One region of the Staphylococcus ursi genome, then DNA from elsewhere that is predicted to be linked to it. Evidence: riboswitches for the same ligand, from Rfam matches in the RefSeq annotation. Region 1 holds a riboswitch; the other holds the start of a gene.
The links. A riboswitch is a leader RNA that binds a small molecule or an ion and turns the genes downstream of it on or off. The one in region 1 is predicted to bind S-adenosylmethionine.

Region 2: linked by a shared signal. The riboswitch ahead of GZH82_RS01710 (LLM class flavin-dependent oxidoreductase) and the one ahead of metK (methionine adenosyltransferase) in region 1 are both predicted to bind S-adenosylmethionine.

Annotation. Positions count from the first base shown of each region.
Region 1 is NZ_CP048279.1:1,297,373-1,301,597, forward strand. It holds gene GZH82_RS06020 (hypothetical protein) at 1-214, shown strand, start outside; gene pckA (phosphoenolpyruvate carboxykinase (ATP)) at 339-1,931, opposite strand; SAM riboswitch class I at 2,179-2,290, shown strand; gene metK (methionine adenosyltransferase) at 2,396-3,595, shown strand; gene GZH82_RS06035 (NERD domain-containing protein) at 3,683-4,225, shown strand, end outside.
Region 2 is NZ_CP048279.1:385,975-390,199, reverse strand. It holds gene GZH82_RS01715 (sodium:solute symporter family protein) at 1-821, opposite strand, end outside; gene GZH82_RS01710 (LLM class flavin-dependent oxidoreductase) at 832-2,211, opposite strand; SAM riboswitch class I at 2,258-2,358, opposite strand; gene GZH82_RS01705 (O-acetylhomoserine aminocarboxypropyltransferase/cysteine synthase family protein) at 2,522-3,799, opposite strand; SAM riboswitch class I at 3,864-3,962, opposite strand; gene nrdG (anaerobic ribonucleoside-triphosphate reductase activating protein) at 4,162-4,225, opposite strand, start outside.

The DNA of each region.
Region 1 (4,225 bases):
TGGTGCTCGTTGGCAAATAGGAAAATATGATATAGGAATAGCGGCACGAGTTGAAGATTGTGTAAAAAGTGATGTAAAAACAACTGCTATGAAAATACCTTATTATTTTAAATGGAATAAAAAATATAAGGAAATGTATGGATTTACAGTTGTTTGGAAATATTACAAGTCAGATATCAATTACAACTTTATGTGGCATTTTTATTGGTTTTAGAATTATTTAAGTACATTGCTAGCATCAGAAGAATAGATAGGCACTAAAATACGACAGCTCCAACCAAATAAAAAGTAGTGTCATCTCTTGTCTAACAAGAAATGAACACTGCTTTTTTTAATGACTATTCTGCTGATTGACCTTTAAATCCACCTGCTGCTTCTAATTGTTGGGCATCCTCGCCAAATTTTTTGAAGTTCTCTTTAAAGCGATTGACAAGGTTTTGTGCTTGTTCTTCGTATGCAGTTGGGTCTGTCCATGCGTTTTTAGGTTGTAAAATTGTTGTTGGGACATCTTCAATTTCAGTTGGAATCGATAAACCGAAAATGTCGTCTTTTTCAAATGTAGCTGTTTTTAATTTACCGTTAATCGCTTCATTCACCATTTTACGTGTGTATTTTAATTGGATACGGTTACCGACACCAAATTGGCCACCTGTCCAACCTGTGTTTACAAGGTATACATCAACATCGTGCTTGTCGATTAAGTCACCTAATAATTCAGCGTAGACTTCTGCACGTAATGGTAAGAATGGTGCACCAAAGCATGTTGAGAATGATGGTTGCGGCTCTGTAATACCACGTTCTGTACCTGCCAATTTAGATGTGAAACCACTTAAGAAATGATACATCGCTTGGTCTTTATCTAATTTTGAAATCGGTGGCAGTACGCCGAACGCATCTGCTGTTAAGAAAATAATGGTATTTGGATGTGACGCTTTGGAAGGTAACACAATGTTATCGATATAGTTGATAGGGTATGCGGCACGTGTATTTTCAGTGTATTTGTTGTCATCAAAATCAATGTGACCGTGCTCATCAACGACTAAGTTTTCTAACACTGTTCCGTAACGGATAGCGTCAAAAATTTGTGGTTCTTTTTCTGCAGAGAGGTTGATTGCTTTCGCATAGCAACCTCCTTCAATATTAAATACACCATTTTCATTCCAACCGTGCTCGTCATCACCAATTAATTTACGATTTGGGTCTGCTGAAAGTGTTGTTTTACCTGTACCAGAAAGGCCGAAGAATAATGCGACGTCTCCTTTGTCACCTACATTGGCAGAGCAGTGCATACTCATAATACCTTGTTGTGGCAATAAATAGTTCATAATAGAGAACACAGATTTTTTCATTTCTCCAGCGTATTCTGTACCACCAATTAAAATGATTTTATGTTTGAATGAAATGATGACAAATGTTTCAGAACGCGTGCCATCTACTTCAGGATCTGCTTTAAAGCGTGGTGCAGAAATAATCGTGAAGTCCGCTTTAATTTTTGATGCTTCTTCTTTTGAACTTGGCTTAATAAACAAGTTTTGAGCAAATAGATTATGCCATGCAAATTCGTTGATGACTGTGAGTTTCAGTTGTGATTCTTGGTCACTCCCTGCATAACCGTTGAATACGAACAATTCGTCTCTTTCATCTAAGTACTTCACAACTTTTTCATAAAGATTTAAGAATTTTTCTTCTGAGATCGGTTGGTTAATGGAACCCCAATCGATATCGTCTTTAATTTGTGGATTATCAACAATGAATTTATCTTTTGGAGAACGCCCCGTATACTCTCCAGTTTTCGCATTGATTGCACCTAATTCTGTCAGTTCGGCTTCATTTCTCTTTAAAATTTTGTTGTACAATTCAGTCGTTGTGAGTTGAAAATGTGAACTCGGCTTGTTAGCTACTGTTTCAATCGCATGTTTGTCGAATGACATGATAATATCCCTCCAAAGTAGTTTCGGCAATGTAAGCCTTTACAATTAAAGAGTATAACATATTCGTTAAATAATCCCTACTCAATGAAGAAAAAAATTAAGATAAAATAAAGAAAGTAAAGTAATGTTACATCAAAGTAGAAAAATAAATGTAAACGACAAAGATGTTTCACGCATCATTTTGAAAAGGGCGGTAAGATGAAATTGACATCGGTATTAAAGTTTTGTAATATGATTTTAACGGATTCTCTTATCCTGAGTGGTGGAGGGACATGGACCCTATGAAACCCAGCAACCTCTTTTAACGAAGAAAGGTGCCAAACCGTTTGCAGACACAATACTTGTCTGAACGATAAGAGCGAATGGACGTTAGAGCCTTCACTCTATTTTATAGTGTTGAAAGGCTCTTTTTTATTGAGCTCAGATAGAGAATGTTCGTAATACATAACAAAAAGGAGTTTATTATGACTTATAACAGACGTTTATTCACTTCAGAATCAGTTACTGAAGGTCATCCAGACAAAATTGCTGACCAAATTTCAGACGCAATTTTAGATGAAATTTTAAAAGGAGACCCGAATGCGCGCGTGGCTTGTGAGACGACGGTAACGACAGGGATGGCTTTAATCGTTGGTGAGATTACAACTTCAACTTATGTTGATATTCCAAAAGTCGTTCGTGAAACAGTAAAAGAAATTGGATACACACGTGCGAAATATGGTTATGACTACAAAACGATGTCTGTCTTAACAGCGATTGATGAACAATCACCTGATATTGCACAAGGGGTCGACCGTGCTTTAGAATACCGTGAAGCAGGAAACGAAGAAGTATTAAACACAGGTGCAGGTGACCAAGGTTTAATGTTTGGTTTCGCGACGAATGAAACAGACACATTCATGCCATTACCGATTGACTTGTCTCATAAATTATCGAAACGTTTATCAGAAGTACGTAAAAATGGTACTTTAGATTATTTACGTCCAGATGGTAAAGTCCAAGTCACAGTGGAATATGATGAAAATAATCAACCGAAACGTATTGATACGATCGTAATTTCAACGCAGCATCACGAAGAAATTGAACTTGAAAAAATTCAAAATGATATTAAAGAATTCGTTATTTATCCGACTGTAGATAAACAATTGTTAGATGAAGAAACAAAATTTTTCATCAACCCTACAGGCCGTTTCGTTATCGGTGGACCTCAAGGAGACGCAGGTTTAACAGGTCGTAAAATTATTGTTGATACTTACGGGGGGTATGCGCGTCACGGCGGCGGTGCATTCTCTGGTAAAGATCCGACAAAAGTAGACCGTTCAGCTGCGTATGCGGCACGTTATGTCGCTAAAAATATTGTAGCAGCTAACTTCGCTGATAAATGTGAAGTCCAATTGGCATATGCGATTGGGGTGGCACAACCTGTTTCGATTGCCATTGACACATTTAACACTGGTAAAGTAAGTGAAAATGTATTAATTGAAGCCGTAAGACAAAATTTTGATTTACGCCCAGCAGGTATTATTCAAATGTTAGATTTACAAAAGCCGATTTATAAACAAACTGCGGCATACGGTCACTTTGGACGTAATGATGTGCAATTGCCATGGGAACGTACAGATAAAGTTGAAGTTTTACAAGAAACAGTCAATGCATTAAAATAAATTTCTTGATGATAACTATCGCTAATTTTATAGTTATTTAATATAATAGAAATAACTGTAGAAAAGTGATAAAGGAAGGTATTGCTCATGACACAATTTGGTCCAATGGAAATCGGCCTCATTGCTGCGATTGTTGTAGCAGCATTATTCTTTATTTTGTTTTTAGTGGCATTGAAAAGCAAAAAGAAAGCGAAAGAAACTTATGCGAATCAATATCAAACAAAACAAGATAAATTAACACACGAACATCAAGAAGAACTTGAAAAAGTCCGCATCGACAAGAAAAAAGCAGAAACGCGTCATAAAGAAGAATACGAAACAATGGTATCTTCAAAAAACAGAGAAATCGATGCACTGAAACTATTCTCTAAAAATCATAGTGAATATGTGACAGATATGCGTTTACTTGGCATTCGTGAGCGTTTAGTCAAAGAAAAGAGAATCCGTCCAGAAGATATGCATATCATGGCGAATATCTTTTTACCAACGAATGACTTAGAAGACATTACACGTGTCAGTCATCTCGTTTTAACACGCACAGGCCTTTATGTAATTGATTCAGAATTGTTAAAAGGGCATGTTTATCAAGGCATCAGTCAACAGCAATTTTCTGACAATCCAATGATGGAA
Region 2 (4,225 bases), 910 kb from region 1:
TCTTTTTCACTTTTTAAACCTAAAATTTTATTAAATAAGTGCGGTGCTGACGCAAAAGCCCATTGAATAATAATCGCACCGATAATCATTGTAAAAGAATGAAAGTGAACGGATTCAGGATTAAAAACTTGGACTAAGTGATGATTTTGATGGTTTAAGTTTTGCGCAATACCCGAAAACGTATCATGGATACTCCCCTTCCAAAACAGCACAATGCCAGAGATAAAAATGACAATTCCAGCTACTGCCATAATAATCACTTGTATCGCGTCTGTATAAATATCTGCAAGTGCACCACCTACGTAAACATAAAGCACAACAATGACTGTGATAACAATTAAACTTGAAAAGTAACTCATACCGAGTAAATGTTTGAAAATTAAAGCGCCTGCGACAAGCTGACTTGCGATATAGAAAATATTAAATAATAAGATCAAAGCCGTCCCAACACGTAATATAGGACTGTCATAAAAATCGCCCAACCAATCTGGTAGTGAGAGGGATTGCTGTGTTGTGTTTAATGATCTGACTCTTTTAGCGACCATTAAAACACCTGTAGGACCACCGATAAACATCGCTAAAAACAACCATAAATTATTAAGCCCCCACGCATACGACCATCCCGGATAACCTAGAAAGGTTGCAGCACTTAAATACGTCGCCGCAAAAGACAACCCTAGCGTGCGTGGTCCAATCCTTCCAAAGCCAGTCGCAAAATCTGAAATACTGTTCATCCTTCTAGAACTGACAAAGCCTACCGTAATCATAAGCACCATAAAGACAATAAAGCCTATCCATGTATACACTTTAACATCATTCATAATCATCCCCCTATATCTGTACTAAATTGGCTTTTTTATTTCGTGCGGGATGTGTCGGTTTCACTTTCGTATGGCCTTTGCCAAACATATTTTCACGTAAAGTTTCACCTTCATATTCTGTACGATATATGCCTCTTTTTTGTAATTCAGGAATGATTAAGTCGACAAATTCTTCAAATGTACCTGGAGAATAGGCTTGTGCAATATTAAAACCGTCCGCACCGCCTTCATTCGCCCACAATTCCAATTGATCAGCAATTTTTTTGGGTGTGCCGATGAATTTAGCCGTTCCATTACCTAGCCCGTGGTTTTTCACCGCTTCTCGCAATGTCCATTTTCGATGTGGGTCTTTTGTATATAAATTGAGATTGCCTTGCATCGCTTCTGTCTCGATATTTTCGATATATTCATCTGGATCATATTGAGAAAAATCAATACCCGTATGTCCACTTAACAATGCGACTGAACCTTCATAGCTGACTTCATTTTGAAGCGCTTCATATTTTTCATAAGCCTCTGCTTCAGTTTCACCGATAATAGGTAAAACCATTGGAAAAACAAGTATATCTTCTCCATTACGGCCAAATTGTTGTGCCCTTGTCCGAATGTCTGTGACATACGCTCGCAACGATTCAATAGAGGTATGTTTTGTAAACACAGCCTCTGCATGCTTTGCAGCAAATGTTTTGCCTTTTTCGGAGGCACCTGCTTGAAATAAGACAGGCGTTCTTTGAGGAGAAGGCTCTACAAGATGCGGTCCGGGTATATCGAAAAATGTACCTTTATGATGAATCGCATGAACTTTAGAAGGATCAGCATACGTGTCTATCTCACGTGCTTTAACAACCGCATCGTCTTCCCAACTGTCTTCCCACAACTGATAGCTCACTTGCAAAAATTCGTCTGCACGGTTGTAACGCAACGCTTTAGGCAAGCGCTCTTTTAAGCCTAAGTTCACTGCCTCGCTTTCTAAATAAGACGTTACAACATTCCAACCTAATCGGCCATTGGTCAGATGATCGAGTGTAGATAATTGACGTGCCAATTTATATGGCTGTGCATAGGTAGTAGAGACAGTAGGTGCAATACCAATATGCTCAGTTACCGCTGCAATGGCAGAAACGAGCGGAATAGGATCGTGTGCGGGGAGTTGAACGGCATGTTTCACTGCGGCGTCATGGGACTGGTTGTAAACACTATAAGTCCCCAACACATCAGCAATAAAAATACCATCAAATAAACCACGCTCTAAAGTTTGAGCAATATCCGTCCAATATTTTAAATTGTGGTGTGTCGCTCCTTTATCTTTTGGGTGTTTCCATAAACCTGAAGCATGCGGAGAGGGAGAATTTTGGACGAATCCGTTAAAATGAATTTGTTTTCGTGTCATGAACATTACCTCCTAAAAAATAGGAAGATAAGGCATAGTGAAAGTTGACTTATCTTCTAGCAATTGCGCTACTGGAATTGGCACAGTGAATTAATTCCTGTTGCCGAGATTTCATCGGGCCAGTCCCTCCATCTCTCTTGATAAGACGATGATGTACATTCATGGGGTGTTTTTTAATTAATGAAAGGTAAAACAATGACCGATAGAACAACTACATTTTTCATATGATGTTTTACGATTTAAAAGCGTTCATTTCAATCTATCGGATCATGAATTTCCCTTTATTTTCATTTTGTGTGACGCTTACAAGTTAAATTTTGGCAAAGCCTTTTTCCAAATCCGCAATAATATCATCGATATGCTCAAGGCCGATCGAAAGACGAATCGTCTCAGGGGCAATACCTGCTGCTGTTTGTTCTGATTCCGTCAATTGTTGATGCGTCGTGGATGCGGGATGAATAACAAGTGACTTTGCGTCTCCTACATTCGCTAATAAAGAAAATAATTCTAAGCCTTCAATAAATTTTTTGCCGGCTTCGTATCCACCTTTGACACCAAAGGTAAAGATGGAACTTGCGCCTTTTGGTAAATACTTCTCTTTCAAGTCGTAATATTCACTCGTCGGTAAGCCAGCATATTTAACCCATGCGACTTTGTCATGCTTTTCAAGATATTGTGCAACTTTTTCAGCATTTTCCACATGACGTTCTAACCGTAATGAAAGCGTCTCTAAGCCTTGCGTTAGTAAAAATGCATTGAACGGTGAGATCGCTGCTCCTGTATCTCTTAAAATTGTTGTACGAATTTTAAAAGCAAGTGCGGCTTCTCCAAATTTTTCACTGAACACTAAACCGTGATAAGACGGATCGGGTTCACTTAATCCTGGAAACTTGCCATTATCCCAATTAAAGTTACCTGCATCAACAATGACACCACCCATTGAAGTTCCGTGCCCACCAATAAATTTGGTCGCAGAGTGAACAACAATGTTCGCCCCATATTCAATCGGACGAAAAAGATAAGGCGTCGCGAATGTATTATCAACAATAAGTGGTATACCTTGTGCTTTTGTAATTGCTACAAGTGCATCGAAATCCTCAATATTGCCTTCTGGATTCCCAATGGTTTCTACAAATAATGCCTTCGTATTGTCTTGAAGCGCATTTTTTATATGACTGACTTCTTTCGTATCTACTAATGTGACATCAATCCCATATTTCGGTAACGTATGTGTGAAAAGTGTATGTGTCCCGCCATATAATGTAGAACTTGCTACGATATGATCACCCTTCTGCGCGACAGCTTGAATCGCATACGTGATAGCTGCCATACCTGAAGCAACCGCTACACCAGCGACACCCCCTTCAAGTTCAGCCACACGTGTTTCAAGAACGTTCGTCGTAGGATTCATCAGACGTGTATAAATATTTCCAAGTTCATCTAAGCCGAATAAATTCGCCGCATGTGCCGTATCATCAAAAGTAAAAGATGTCGTTTGGTAAATCGGTAAAGCACGTGAATGGCTACTTTCGTCGACTTCTTGTCCTGAGTGCAATTGCAACGTTTCAAATTTAAAATCACTTGTCATTTGACATTCCCCCTAATAATAAAAAAATAAAAGCCTACCTGATAAAGATAGACTTTTACTAGAAGACTTATCTCTCAGGTAAAATCACCTGCAGGAATTAGCACCTAACTGAATAGGTTGCCTGGTTTCAAAGGGCCTGTCCCTCCACCAATCTTGATAAGTATGATTCAATTGTTAAAATGCAAGATGTATCGCGCAAATAGAACGGCCAATGCAATAACCGTGCGGGTGTTTTATTGGCTTTTAATGATACAACAAGTCTATCTAACATTCCTAGCGATGTCAATACACAAATCCGAATTTTCTTGCAAATTGCAAAAATTTGAAAAAATCATATTTGTGGGAATCAACACGCAACCTGTTTATTCAATGTAAATCGACTGGCTCATCATCTCGGTTTTAATAAATTGATGGACATCAATGACA